DNA from 4 places in the Methylobacterium sp. 1030 genome. Region 1 is predicted to be linked to each of the others. Evidence: predicted binding sites of a transcription regulator. Region 1 holds the regulator's gene; each other region holds the start of a gene.
What was found. Region 1 encodes PhoB, which activates phosphate uptake and scavenging genes when phosphate is short. Its sites were predicted from a motif close to TGTCATNNANCTGTCAT; they were not measured.
Positions count from the first base shown of each region.

Region 1 (3,550 bases):
CTGATCCTCAATCTGATGCCCTGCGTCTTCCCGGTCCTGTCGATCAAGGTGCTCGGCCTCGTGCGGCACGCGGGCGAGGGGCCGGCTCGGCTGCGGCTCCACGGCCTCGCCTACACGGCCGGCGTCCTGGCGAGCTTCCTGGCGCTCGCCGCCGCGCTGATCGGCCTGAAGAGCGGCGGGGCCGCGATCGGCTGGGGGTTCCAGCTCCAGTCGCCCGCCATCGTGGCGGGGCTCGCCTACCTGCTGTTCGCGATGGGCCTGAGCCTCTCGGGCGCGGTCCATGTCGGAGGCCGGCTCGCCGGCCTCGGCGACGGCCTCACCCGGCGCGGCGGCCTGAGCGGCTCGTTCTTCACCGGCGTGCTCGCGACCCTGGTGGCGACGCCCTGCACGGCGCCGTTCATGGGCTCGGCGGTGGGCTTCGCGCTGACCCAGAGCGCCGGCGTGGCGCTCGCCGTCTTCGCGAGCCTCGGCCTCGGCCTCGCCCTGCCCTTCCTGCTCCTGACCCTCTGGCCGCCGGCCCTGCGGGCGCTGCCGCGGCCGGGCGCCTGGATGGAGACCCTCAAGCAGGTGCTGGCCTTCCCGGTCTACGCCACCGTGGCGTGGCTGATCTGGGTGCTGGCGCAGCAGGTCGACCCGCGCGGGCTGCTGGCGGCGCTGATCGGCCTCGTCCTCGTGGGCTTCGCCGCCTGGGCCTGGGAGCACGGCCGCGCCGCCCCGCCGCGGGCCGGCCGGGTCGCGCAGGCCGCCGCCGCGCTGGCGCTGATCGCCGTCGGGGCCCTCGCCGTCACCCTGCCCCGGGACCGCGCCGCGCCGGCCGCGCAGGCCGCCGCCGACGGGATCGAGCCGTTCACGCAGGCGCGCCTCGACGCCCTGGTCGACGCGCACCGCCCCGTCTTCGTGGACATGACCGCCGCGTGGTGCATCACCTGCGCGGTCAACGAGGCGACCTCGCTCAACACCAAGGCCGTGCGGGCCGCGATGGCCGAGCGCGGCGTGACCTACATGAAGGGCGACTGGACCAACCAGAACCCCGAGATTACCCGCCTCCTGGAGAAGCACGGGCGCAGCGGCGTCCCGCTCTACCTGCTCTATACCGGGACGGGAGAGCCCCAGGTGCTGCCGCAGATCCTCACCGAGGGGACGGTCCTGGCGGCGCTGGAGGCGGTGCCGGCCGCCTCGGGCCGGAGCGCGGCGCTGGCGCGCTGAATCCCTGGAGACCGGGACGCGCGGATCTTCGCGGGCCCGTCCCACCGTCTTTGCGAGCGGAGCGAAGCAACCCAGCAGCGCCGCGCGCATCGGCGTCCCGCCGCCCTGGGTCGCTTCGCTGCGCTCGCGATGACGGTGCGCCGGAGCGAAGTCCTATCCGGACGGCCAGTGAGGCCGCCTCAGGCCTCCAGCGAGAAGGTCTCGTCGAAGGCGTAGCCCGAGCCCCGGACCGTACGGATCGGGTCGGTCTGGCGCGGGCCGTTCAGCGCCTTGCGCAGCCGCCCGACATGGACGTCGACGGTACGCTCGTCGATGTAGACGTCGTGGCCCCACACCCCGTCGAGGAGCTGCTCGCGGGAGAAGACCCGGCCCGGCGCCAGCATCAGGAATTCCAGGAGCCGGAACTCCGTGGGGCCCAGATGCAGCTCCTCGCCGCCGCGGCGGACGCGGTGGCCGGTGCGGTCGAGTTCCAGGTCGCCGGCCGCTAGCCGGTCCGAGACGTGGGCGGGCTTGGCCCGGCGCAGGAGCGCGCGGATCCGGGCGAGCAGCTCCGGGACCGAGAACGGCTTGACGATGTAGTCGTCGGCGCCCGTGCCGAGACCGCGGACGCGGTCGCCCTCCTCGCCCCGGGCGGTGAGCATAATCACCGGCAGGCGCTCGGTCTCCCGGCGCGCCCGGATCCGGCGGCACAGCTCGATCCCCGAGAGGCCGGGCAGCATCCAGTCGAGCAGGACGAGGTCCGGGATCCGCTCCGCCAGGAGCAGCTCGGCGTCGTCGCCGCGCGCCGCCGAATCCACCAGGAAGCCCTCGGCCTCCAGGTTGTAGCGGAGCAGCGTGCTCAGGGCCTCCTCGTCCTCGACGATCAGGACTTGCATGCTCACGTTCGAAGACTCGTTCTGCGGGCGGTCCCCGGATGGTGCAGGAGGCGCCGCCCCGCCTCAACCCGCACGGAGAGTGACCCCGGCCGCGCCCACAGGAAGGCGCCGGGGTCGGCGCCTCACGGCGCCTGCACGCCGTCCACGGTCGCGTAGTTCGACGCGTCGTTCTTCGGCCGGTCACCCGCCAGCGTCTCGCCCGTGGCGAGGTAGTGGATCGTCTCGGCGATGTTGGTGGTGTGGTCGCCGATGCGCTCGACGTTCTTCGCGCAGAACAGGAGATGCGTGCAGAACGAGATGTTGCGCGGATCCTCCATCATGTAGGTCAGGAGCTCGCGGAACAGGGAATTGTACAGGGCGTCGATCTCGCCGTCGCGCTCCCAGACGTCGTGGGCCGCCTGGACGTCGCGGCTCCCGTAGGCGTCGAGCACGTCCTTGAGCTGACCCTCGGCGAGGTCGCTCATGTGGCGCACGCCGAGCACGATCTTCTGGGCCGGCGCCTGGTCGGAGATCGCCACCACGCGCTTGGCGACGTTCTTGGCGAGGTCGCCGATCCGCTCCAGATCGCCGGAGACGCGGATCGCCGAGATGGTCTCGCGCAGGTCGATCGCCAGGGGCTGGCGCCGGGCGATCAGCAGCACGGCGCGCTCCTCGATGTCCCGCTGCAGCGCGTCGAGGCGCTTGTCGGCGAGGATCACCGCCTGGGCGAGCGTGTCGTCCCGGCGCACGAGGGCGTCGGTCGCCTCCGCGGTCATCTTCTCGGCGACGCCGCCCATCTCCGAGATCGAGCGACGCAGGTTCTCCAGGTCGGTGTCGTAGGAGGTGACGATATGGCCGGGCATGGCGGATCCTTCGATGGGGTCCCGGGGACGGCCCTCCGGGAGGCTTGCGGGACCCGCCGGCGCGCCGGAGACGCGAGCGGCGGTCCCGGGACCGGAGCGGCCCGGCAGACTAGCCGAAGCGGCCGGTGATGTAGTCCTGCGTGCGGCGTTCCGTCGGGTTCATGAACATCCGGTTGGTCGGACCGAACTCGACGAGCTGCCCCAGATACATGAAGGCGGTGAACTGCGAGATGCGCGCCGCCTGCTGCATGTTGTGCGTGACGATCACGATGGTGAACTCGTCGCGCAGCTGCTCGATCAGCTCCTCGATGCGGCCGGTCGAGATCGGGTCGAGGGCCGAGGTCGGCTCGTCGAACAGGATCACCTCCGGCTTCTGCGCCACCGTCCGGGCGATGCACAGGCGCTGCTGCTGGCCGCCCGACAGGCCGGTCCCGGGCTGCCGGAGCTTGTCCTTCACCTCGTCCCAGAGGGCGGCCTTGCGCAGGGATTCCTCGATCCGGCCGTCGAGCTCGGATTTCGGCAGCTTCTCGTAGAGGCGCAGGCCGAAGGCCACGTTGTCGTAGATCGACATCGGGAACGGCGTCGGCTTCTGGAACACCATGCCGATGCGCGAGCGCAGCTCGTTCA
Region 1 covers NZ_JBEPKM010000016.1:60,968-64,517, reverse strand. The annotation lists gene ABIC30_RS22450 (protein-disulfide reductase DsbD family protein) at 1-1,206, shown strand, start outside; gene phoB (phosphate regulon transcriptional regulator PhoB) at 1,386-2,081, opposite strand; gene phoU (phosphate signaling complex protein PhoU) at 2,204-2,923, opposite strand; gene pstB (phosphate ABC transporter ATP-binding protein PstB) at 3,033-3,550, opposite strand, start outside.

Region 2 (3,550 bases), on a different contig from region 1:
TGGGTGAGCGCCAGGACGGCGTTCTCGTGGCTGCCCGCGTAGAAGGTCTTGCCGAAGAACTTCTCGACGTCGTAGCCGGCCCGCTTCAGGAAGAAGCGCGGCGCCTGATTGCCGGAGGTGGAGTTCGGATCGACCAGCGCGAGGTTCTTGCCCTTGAGATCCTCGACGGTCTTGTAGGGGCTGGAGGCCAGCACGTAGACCACCGAATAGTAGCCCGAGGCGCCGGTCTCGTGCTTCTGGTTGACGATCGGCTCGATCTTCACGCCGGTCATCACGGCCCGCGCGAACGAGGCCGGCCCGTACCACGCGATCTGGATGTTGCCGGCGCGCTGGCCCTCGATCACGGCGGCGTAGTCGCTCGCCACCCGCAGCTTGACCGGCACGCCGAGCGTCTTGGTCAGGTAGGCGGTGAGCGGCGCCCAGCGGTCGGCGGTGCCCGAGGCGTTCTCGGCCGGGATCACGCCCAGCGTCAGCTCCGGATACTGGGCCTTCCAGTCCTGGGCGGCGGCCGGCAGGCCGAGGAGGGCGAGGGCCGCGGCGGCGGCGAGGGTGCGTCGGGTGATCATCGGGTCGTCCTTCGTGGCGTCGGCGAGGTTCAGCCGGCCGGAGGCCGGTCGGGCGTTTCCAAGACGGTGCATTTTGGCGGTGCGCTCTGGCGGTGCGCTCTGGCGGTGTTCGTTGGGGCCCGGGGCCCGGATCAGGCGCCGAGGGCGGCCTCGCGGACCGGCCGCGCCGGCACGTGACCGGGCCGGCCCGGCATCGCGGCCCGCTGCTCCGCCTCGCGCTGCGCGGAATCGTCCAGCACCTCGCCGGCCTCCAGGCCGTAGAGCCGGCGCGCCACGTCCTCGGTGAGGTCGAAGGGGCCGCCCTCGAACACGACCCGCCCGGCCGCGAGGCCGACGAGGCGGTCGCAGTAGGCGCGGGCGAGGTCGAGGGAGTGCAGGTTGCACAGCACCGTGATGCCGTAGCGCCGGTTCACGTCGGCGAGCGCGTCCATCACGAGCCGCGTGTTGCGCGGGTCGAGCGAGGCGACCGGCTCGTCGGCGAGCAGGATCTCGGGTTCCTGCACGAGGGCGCGGGCGATGGCGACGCGCTGCTGCTGGCCGCCCGACAGGCCGTCGGCCCGCTGGCCGGCGAACTCGCCCATGTCGAAGCTCTCCAGGGCGGCGAGGGCCATGGCGCGGTCCTCGGCGGACCATTGCCGGAGCAGGGCGCGGTGGGTCGGCACGTGGCTGAGGCGCCCCATCAGCACGTTGGTCATGACGTCGAGCCGGCCGACGAGGTTGAATTGCTGGAAGATCATGGCGCAGCGGGTGCGCCACTCGCGCAGCGGGCGGCCGCGCAGGGTGGTGACCTCGCGGCCGTCGTGGAGGATGCGTCCCGAACTCGGATCCGCCAGCCGGTTGATGAGGCGCAGCAGCGTGGACTTGCCGGCACCGGACCGGCCGATCACCCCGACGAAGCTGCCGGGCTCGATCCGGAGCGACACGCCGTCGACGGCGCGTCGGTCGCCGTACTGGCGCGTGAGATCCTCGATAACCAGCATGCCACCATCCGCCGGGGAACGGCCGCACGTAGACGCCGGTTTGACGACGATTGGATGACGTATTCGGAACGATTATATTTGCCGGCGCAGCATCTCGGCTTTTCGATAGCCGACTTAATCTTCGTGGCGCTCCAGGAATGCTTCGATGGGCAGCCCGCGGAAATCCGGCAGCGCCCGGCGCAGGCGCTCGTGGTCCCAGTCCCACCACGCCAAGCGGGTCAGACGGTCCGCGACGGCCTCGGGGAAGCGGCGCCGGACCGGCCGGGCGGGATTGCCGACGACGATCGTGTAGGGCTCGACGTCGCGGGTGACGATGGCGCCCGCCCCCACCACCGCGCCGGTGCCGATCGTGCGCCCGGGCAGGACGACCGCGCCGTGGCCGATCCAGACATCGTGGCCGATCGCCACCGGGCTCGCCCGGCGCCGGTCGAAGTAGGCGGGCTCGTCCGCTTCCTCCGGCCAGTAGGCGCGCGCCCGGTAGGTGAAGTGCGCCTGCGACGCCCGCTCCATCGGGTGGTTGCCGGGATTGATCCGCACGCTGGCGGCGATCGAGCAGAACTTGCCGATCGCGGTGTAGATCACCTCGCCGTCCTCACCGATGTAGGAATAGTCGTCGAGGGTCGTCTCGGTGAGGCGGGTGCGGGCGCCGACCTCGGTGTAGCGGCCGAGGCGGCTGTCGACGACCCGGGCGCTCGGATCGAGCGCGGGTTCGAGGCCGAGGGGGCGGTCAACCACGGGCCTCTCCGAAGGGCAGGCGCGCCAGGAGCCGGAACGGCCCCGACCCGTCCTGGGTCAGGAGGCTGATGGCGTCGATCCGCAGGGGCTCCGGTCCCGCGGCGGCGTAGGCCTCGGACAGGCGCCGGTGCCAGAGGTCGCGCTCCGCCTCCGGCAGGGCGTCGGTCAGGGTCATGTGGAAGCGGAAGGCCTCGAACACGTAGGGATAGCCCCAGCGCTCGAGGAGCGCGCGGCCGCGCGGGTCGAGGCGCTCCGGCCGGCGCTTGGCGCGCTCGGCCTCCGTGAGCGGCGCCCGGAACGGGTCGAGGGCGGCGACGCACTCGGCGGCGAGGAGCCCGAGTTCCGGCGGGGGTGTCTCCGGCACCAGGGCGAGGAACGGCCCGAGGGCGGCGACCCGGAGCGGCCCCACCGCCACTGGCGGGTGCGCGGCCGCGAGGGCGCGGGCGGCGGCCACGAGGTCGGCCTCCCCGGTGCCGGGGGCGAGGCGCAGCGGCGCCTTGAGGGTGGCGTGGAACCCGTAGACCCGCGCGCCCGCCGTGACCGCAGCGAGATCACCGAGCCCCTCCGGGTGCGGCACCGGCAGCCCGGCGACGTTGTCGGTGCCGAGGATCGCCCGGCCGAAGGCTTCGAGGCGCGAATCCGGGGCGGGCAGCCAGTAGAGGGCGTAGCGGCGCGACACGTAGGGTCTCCGATCGCCGGGCGGTCAGGCCGTCGGCGCGTAGGTGCGCGCGTCGGCGGCCCGCCGGGGGCGCACGTCCATGGCATTGCCCCGCCACACGATGGCGCTCCGCATCCAGGCGCCGACCCAGATCGCCGGGATCAGGGCGTCGCGCGCCAGGAAGGCCGCCAGCGTGCGGGGCGAGCGGTGCCAGCCCGCGCGGGCCGCGAGCCGGTGCTCGGCGGCATAGCACAGGGCGGCGAGGCCGGCAGCGCCCGCGAGGCCCGCGAGGCTTCCGGCCCAGAGGGCGACGAGGAGCGCCGGCAGCAGGACGCCGCTGCCGATCTCGGGGGCGAAGAACAGCGGGAAGGTCACGCGGCGCAGGCGCGCCCAGCGCAGCTGCCGCGACCAGACCTCCCGGAAGCCGCGCGGGCCGAGCGGCTGCTCGAACGGGCTCGCCACGAGGTGGACCCGCTTGCCGGCGGCACGCACGAGCTTGGTGGCGGCCGCGTCCTCGGCGATCTCGGCCGCGAGCGCCTGGAGGCCGCCCTGCGCCTCCAGGAAGGGCTTGTGCCAGAGCATGCTCTTGCCCTGCGCGAAGCCCAGCCCGA
Region 2 covers NZ_JBEPKM010000017.1:11,305-14,854, forward strand. The annotation lists gene phnD (phosphonate ABC transporter substrate-binding protein) at 1-566, opposite strand, end outside; gene phnC (phosphonate ABC transporter ATP-binding protein) at 698-1,546, opposite strand; gene ABIC30_RS23145 (LbetaH domain-containing protein) at 1,661-2,281, opposite strand; gene ABIC30_RS23150 (DUF1045 domain-containing protein) at 2,274-2,960, opposite strand; gene ABIC30_RS23155 (ceramide glucosyltransferase) at 2,985-3,550, opposite strand, start outside.
Region 2: the regulator PhoB is predicted to act here: its motif matches at 1,590-1,606, upstream of phnC (phosphonate ABC transporter ATP-binding protein).

Region 3 (3,550 bases), on a different contig from region 1:
GTGGGGGAAATTGAACGGTCGGACCCTGGCATCGAGGGATTCACGATCCAGGAACACGATCTTCTTGGTCATAGGACCCCTCTCGTACGACGGGCGGTTTCCTCGATAGTCTTGTTCTTACTTGCGCGTCGGGGCGGGCCCGGCAACCCGGTCCCGCCCCGATCGCGGGCGCAGATCACGCCTTATGCAGCGGATTCTCGCGCAGGTAGCTGGAAGCGGCGGCGACGCCCGAGCCCGGCGTGACCTTGATGCCGCAATCGAGCATGGCCATCTCGGCGCCCGCGATGGCACCCAGCAGCGACAGCTCGTTCAGGTCGCCGAGGTGGCCGATGCGGAACACCTTGCCGGCGACTTTCGACAGGCCGGCGCCCAGCGAGAGGTTGTAGCGCTCGTAGGCGTGGGTGATCACCTTGGCGGCGTCGGCGCCCTCCGGCACCACGATCGCCGTGACCGTGTCGGAGTTCCACTTGGGCTCCTTGGCGCAGGGCTTGAGGCCCCAGGCCGCGACCGCCTGGCGGGTCGCCTCGGCGAGGACGTGGTGGCGGTGGTAGACGTTCTCCAGCCCCTCTTCCTTCACGACCGCCAGGGCCTCGCGCAGGCCGTAGAGCAGCGGCAGGACGGGGGTGTAGGGGAAGTAGCCGGTGGCGTTGGCGGCCAGCTGATCCTTCCAGGCGAAGTAGGCGTGGCCGAGCCGGTCGTTGCGGCCGGTGCCGCTCTCGGCGATCTTGAGCGCCTTCGGGCTGATGCAGATCAGGCCGAGGCCGGCCGGCAGCATGAAGCCCTTCTGCGAGCCCGCGATGGCGCAGTCGACCTTCCACGCGTCCATCTCGAACGGCAGAGAGCCGATCGACGAGATGCCGTCCACGAACAGCAGGGCCGGGTGCCCGGCGGCGTCGATCGCCTTGCGCACCGCGCCGATGTCGCTGGTGACGCCCGTGGCGGTCTCGTTGTGGACGACCATCACGGCCTTGATCTTATGGTCCTTGTCGGCGCGCAGGGCCTCCTCGATCTTCTGCGGATCGGCGCCGGTGCCCCACTCCTCCTCCTGGACGACCACGTCGAGGCCGAGGCGCTGGGCCATGTCGACCCAGAGGTGGCTGAACTGGCCGTAGCGCGAGGTCAGCACCGTGTCGCCGCGGCAGAGGGTGTTGGACAGGGCCGATTCCCAGATGCCGGTGCCCGAGGACGGGAACAGGATGACCGTCCCGGCGGTCGAGCCGAACACCATCTTGGAGTCCTGCAGGAGTGGCTTCACCAGCTCGGGGAAGCTCGGCGAGCGGTGATCCTCCGACGGCACGTGCATGGCGCGCAGGACGCGCTCCGGGATGTTGGTGGGGCCCGGGATGAAGAGGTGGTTGCGACCGGGGCGCCGGGTTGCGGCCATGATGTTTCCTCCGAAAAGTCCATTGCGCGCGGGCGTGAACCCGCGCCGGGTTGTCCAAGCGTCCTCAGGGAGTCGGTCCGGCGCCGTCGAGAGCGGCTCGCGCCGCACCCCCTCGAACGCCATCCTCTGCCGTGATCGGGGGGTCTCCGCGGAGCGGCAGGCGGCCTCACGCCGCTCGCGTCGCGGCGCGCCCCCGCGCGCCGGTCGCCTCCGAATTGCCGTCCCGTCCAACGGCTCCAGGGCCGTCCTCGCCGCCTTCCTGTCAAGGTCCGGCCGTGCTCGTGCCGAGCGGCCGGTTCTTGGTATTATGAGGCGGTGACGCTCGAAAGGAAAACCGGAAAAACTTCCGGAACTTGCCAAAAAAATTTTTTGTGCGCCGCAACGAAGTCGTGCTCCGGTTGAGAGGCTTCGCGGCACCGCACACCGAAGTCTTTCCGCCCCGTCGGAACCCGCGTCATCAAACTGAGATCGGATCGCGCTCTGGATCCCGGCACCGTTCAGCCGCCGGGAGAGGATGCCGTGGCCGAGGTTGAGGAGATGCCGGTCCGCGTGCGGACGCTGTTCCTGTCCGACCTGCATCTCGGCACGCGCGGCTGCCAGGCCGGCCTGCTGCTGTCGTTCCTGAAGGACTACGACGCCGACACGATCTACCTCGTCGGCGACATCGTGGACGGCTGGCAGCTGCGCTCGGGCTGGTACTGGCCGCAAGAGCACAACGACGTGGTGCAGAAGCTCCTGCGCAAGGTCCGCAAGGGCGCGCGGATCGTCTACCTGCCCGGCAACCACGACGAGTTCCTGCGCGACTACGTGGGCACGAGCTTCGGCGGCATCGAACTCGCCGAGACCGCGATCCACGAGGCGGCGGACGGCAAGCGCTACCTCGTCATCCACGGCGACCAGTTCGACATGGTGGTGCGCCACTCGCCGTGGCTCGCCCATCTGGGCGACGGCGCCTACACGCTGGCGCTCTCCCTCAACACGCTGATCAACAAGGTCCGGCGGCGGCTCGGCCTGTCCTACTGGTCGCTGTCGGCCTGGGCGAAGCTGCGCGTGAAGAACGCGGTGAGCTTCATCGGCCGCTTCGAGACGATCCTGGCCGAGGAGGCCCGCCGCCAGGGCGCCGACGGGGTGATCTGCGGCCACATCCACCACGCCGCGGACCGGCCGATCGGCGACCTGCGCTACCTCAACACCGGCGACTGGGTGGAATCCTGCACCGGGCTCGTGGAGCACTACGACGGCCGCATCGAGGTGCTGCACTACCCGAGCCTCCTGCGGGCGCGGGAGGCCGAGGTCGTGCCGCAGCCCCTGCCGGGCCGGCGCGCGGTGGCGTGAGGGCGCCGCCGTGAAGCTCCTGATCGCCAGCGACGCGTGGCACCCCCAGGTGAACGGCGTCGTGCGCTCCCTCGAGCAGATGGTCCGGCGCGCGCCGGAGCACGGCTTCGCCACGACGCTGCTGTCCGTCGCGGATTTCCGCTCGCTGCCGCTGCCGGGCTACCCGGAGATCCGCCTCGCCTATGCCGGGCGCGAGCGGGTGGCGGCGCGCTGGCGGGCCGAGCGGCCGAGCCACGTGCACATCGCCACGGAGGGGCCGGTCGGCCTCGCGGCGCGCCGGCACTGCCTCGCGCACGACCTGCCCTTCACGACGAGCTACCACACGCGCTTCCCTGAATACCTCGCCGCCCGCGCCCCGGTGCCGGAGGCGTGGTCCTACGCGTACCTGCGCCGGTTCCACGGCGCCGCCCGCGGGACGATGGTCAGCACCGCCTCGCTCCAGGGCGAGCTCGCGGCGCGGGGTTTCGGCCGGCTGATGCGCTGGACCCGGGGCGTGGACACGGAGCGGTTCCGGCCGGCCGAGCCCGGGACGCCCGGGCCGGCGGAACTCGCCGGCCTGCCGGGGCCGCTGTTCCTCTACGTCGGTCGGCTCGCCGTGGAGAAGAACGTCGCGGCCTTCCTCGCCCTCGACCTGCCCGGCACCAAGGTGGTGGTGGGCGACGGTCCGGACCGCGCGCGGCTGCAGGCGCTCGCGCCGGCGGCGCACTTCCTCGGCACCCGCACCGGCGCGGACCTCTCGGCGGTCTACGCGGCCTGCGACGTCTTCGTCTTCCCGAGCCTCACCGACACGTTCGGCATCGTGCTCCTGGAGGCCCTGGCCAGCGGCCTCCC
Region 3 covers NZ_JBEPKM010000009.1:104,189-107,738, reverse strand. The annotation lists gene ABIC30_RS14705 (D-2-hydroxyacid dehydrogenase) at 1-72, opposite strand, end outside; gene ABIC30_RS14700 (aminotransferase class V-fold PLP-dependent enzyme) at 176-1,384, opposite strand; gene ABIC30_RS14695 (UDP-2,3-diacylglucosamine diphosphatase) at 1,922-2,719, shown strand; gene ABIC30_RS14690 (glycosyltransferase family 4 protein) at 2,730-3,550, shown strand, end outside.
Region 3: the regulator PhoB is predicted to act here: its motif matches at 1,837-1,853, upstream of ABIC30_RS14695 (UDP-2,3-diacylglucosamine diphosphatase).

Region 4 (3,550 bases), on a different contig from region 1:
GTTCGGGTCGGTGATGGCGTAGCCCGGCGCCACATGGGTGAAGCCGTGCCAGCGCGCGCCCGGCTTCAGCTCCCAGTGGCGCGGCGTCGCGGCGAGCTCGTCCGTCGGCACGCTCTCCCACGGCACCTCCGCGCCGTCGACGTTCACCGTCACGTCCGGCACGAACGGGTCGAAGAACCAGCGCCGCGCGGGATCGCGCTCGTTCTCCTCGAACTCGCGCCGGATCGCCCGGACCTTCTTGCGCCACTCGATCCCGAGCCGGATCGTGTCGTCCCACAGGATCATGCCCGAGCGCCCCTTCATCATCTGGGCGCCGACGTCGAGGGAGGCGAAGAGCGGGTAGAAGGGCGAGGTCGAGGCGTGGACCAGGAAGCTCTCGTTGAGCCGCTTGTGCTCGACCCGCCGGGTCTGGCCGCGGATATGGCCGTCGCGGGTGTGGATCTGCGAGGCCTGGCTGAAGCTCGCGAGCTGCTTGTGGGTCGATTGCGTGGCGACGATGCCGGGCGAGGTCTCGTCGAGCCCGGTCAGCCCCATGGCGAAGCGCCTTGCGTAGAGCGGGTGGAACTTCATGAAGCCCGCCCAGGCCTCGTCGAACAGGATGTAGTCGCAGAGGTGGCCGATCTTCTCCAGGATCTCCTGGGCGTCGTAGATCGTGCCGTCGTAGGTGCACTGCTCGATCACCGCGACGCGGAACGGCCGCTCCTGGCGCCACGCCTCCGGGTCGGTCACCAGCGGGTTGCGGCGGATCTTCTCCCGGATCCGGGTCTCGTCCAGGGCCTCGTGGAAGATCGGCCCGATCAGCCCGTAGGCGTTGCGGTCGGTCTCCAGGAAGATCGGGATGCCGCCGCCGAGGAACAGGGCGCCGTGGTGGGCCGCCTTGTGGTTGTTGCGGTCGAACAGGACGAGGTCGTCCTCGGCCACCAGGGAGGACAGGACGATCTTGTTGGAGGCGGAGGTGCCGTTGAGGACGAAGTAGGTCTTCTCCGCCCCGAAGATCTTGGCGGCCTCCTTCTGGGCCTTCAGCGCCGGACCCTCGTGGGTCAGGAGGTCGCCGAGGTCGAGGACCGAGTTGTCGAGGTCGTCGCGGAAGATCGCCTCGCCGAGGTGCTCCACGAAGATCCGGCCGATCGGCGACCGGTTGTAGAAGATGCCGCCGTTGTGGCCCGGGCAGGTCCAGAGCTGGTTGCCCTTCTCGGCGTAGTCGACGAGCGCGCCGAAGAACGGGGTCTTGAGGGTCTCGGCGTACTGCGTGACCCGGCTGACGAGGCCGCGGGCGATGAATTCCGGCGTCTCCTCGGCGAGGAAGATGTAGCCGTCGATGAAGTCGAGGAGCTCGACCGGGATATCCTCCAGCCGCTTGCGGCGGACCATGATGACGATCGGCATCTCCAGGCCGCGCCGGCGCATCATGTCGATGAGGGCGGCGGCCTTGCCGTCGAGGCCGCGCTTGCCCCAGTCGACCACGAGGCAGCCGACCGCCGCGTCGGTCTGGACCGCGATGGCCGCGTCCTCCACCCGTCGGGCGCGCACCACCTCGAAGCCGCGCTGCTCCACGGCCGCCACGATCTGGTTGACGCGCGCGCCCTCGAGATCGTCCGGGTCGAAGGCCGGGGCGCACATCAGGACCGTGAAGCGACGGTGGAAGTCCATGGAGCCCTCTCTGGCCTCGGATGCAGCGGGTGGCTTTCCGGCCCGTCTGCGACGATTGCATGACACGGCGCGCGGCGGGCGGTCGCGGTCCGGACGAAACACCGTGAACCGGGCCGGCCACGACCGCCGCGCCGTCAGGATCGGCCGCGGGTCCCCTCTCCCGTGCGGGAGAGGGACAGGCTGAGGGGTGAGACCTCACCGGATGAGGCTCCCCCTCGAATCGCGTCGATCGGGTGCTTGATCCCGAAGCCTCTCGTCCCTCACCCCAACCCTCTCCCGCACGGGAGAGGGGGGACCATCACACCCCGCGGCGCCGCTCCCAGACGGCCGGGTTGACCAGCCCGCCCGGCCGCCGGCCGGCGAGGGCGTCGACCACGCGGGCCGCGGCGGTCTCGGCGGTGCGGATCAGGGCCGCCCCGGTGGAGCCGCCGACATGGGGCGTCAGGATCGCCCGGGGCTGGCGGGCCAGCGGGTGGTCGACCGGCAGCGGTTCCTGGGCGAAGACGTCGAGCCCGGCGCCCGCGATCGTGCCCGCCGCCAGCGCCTCCACCAGGGCCGCCTCGTCGATCAGGCCGCCGCGGCTGGTGTTGATCAGGAAGGCCTCCCGCTTCATCCGGGCGAGCTGGTCCCGGCCGATCAGGCCGCGGGTGCCCGGGGTCAGCGGCACGTGCAGGGAGACGATGTCGGACTCCGCCAGGAGCGCGTCGACCGAGGCGGCCCGCAGGGCGCCGGCATTGGCGAAGTCCGCGTCCGGGCGGCTCGGGCCGTAGGCCAGCACCCGCAGGCCCAGGGTGGCGCCGAGCCGGGCGGTCGCCTGCCCGATCGCCCCGAAGCCGACGAGGCCCAGTGTCAGGCCGGCGAGCTCGATCAGCCGGGCGGTGAACTTGAAGCTGTCGTCGCCGGCCCGGACCGAGCGGTCGGCCTCCGGCAGGGCCTTGGCCAGGGCGAAGATCAGCGCCAGCGTCTGCTCGGCCACCGAGACGGCGTTGGCGCCGGGCGTGTTCACCACCACGATCCCGGCCCCGGTCGCCTCGGCCGTGGCGACGTGGTCGGTGCCGGTGCCGTGCACCCCGATCACCCGCAGGGCCGGCGCCGCCGCGATGGCGCGGGCCGGGAAGCCGGTGTTGCGGGTGATGACGGCGACGCAGTCGGCGACCTCGCGCGCCAGCGTCTCGGGATCGGTCCCGCTCGCCGGGCGCGGCTCCAGGCCGGCCGCGCGCAACCGGTCGAGGCCCGCCGCGTGGATCGGCTGGACGATGAGGCACGGACCGGTGATCACGGGAGAAGACCTCTGCACAAGAGGAGGGGTGACAAGCACGTTTCGCGCCGGGCCCGTCTAGGCGGGGTGGGCAACCCTGGCAACCGGGCGCCCCGATCGCGGCGCCGCGGCCGCCGGTCGGCGCTCCCGCGGGCCCGTCGGGATCCGGTGGTCGCGCGGTCGAACGCCCCGGCGGCCCGACCGGCCGCGCACGATCCACGGGAAATCGCGGCCGGGTCCGACCTCGGCGGCCTCGTCCGGACCGATGATCCCGGCCGTGCGCCTCGGCCGAGCTGTGGCCCGGCCCTCCGTGAAATCGTCGCCCCGATCGCGCGAAGATGGTCGCGTCATTGATAAACACGACGTCCTGAAATACATCTATGTATATACGAAAATAAATATCGACAATGTTCGATCAGCGATGCGATCGCACTGTAGAATTGTAATTACTCCAAATGTATTTTTGACACATGTAGAGATATTTGCTGCCTTGCTCCGTGATTCGGAGCCATCGTCACGACAATGCAGTCCCACGACTTTTCAGTACCTGTTTCCGCAAGGAACCGGCGCCGGCGGCGCGCGGCCCGGCCGGTTCTCCCGATGGCTGTCCTGCTGGGCTTCGTCGGTTCCGGGCCGCACGCC
Region 4 covers NZ_JBEPKM010000031.1:31,096-34,645, forward strand. The annotation lists gene ABIC30_RS29425 (Orn/Lys/Arg family decarboxylase) at 1-1,650, opposite strand, end outside; gene ABIC30_RS29430 (hydroxyacid dehydrogenase) at 1,949-2,929, opposite strand; gene ABIC30_RS29435 (TonB-dependent receptor) at 3,509-3,550, shown strand, end outside.
Region 4: the regulator PhoB is predicted to act here: its motif matches at 1,699-1,715, upstream of ABIC30_RS29425 (Orn/Lys/Arg family decarboxylase).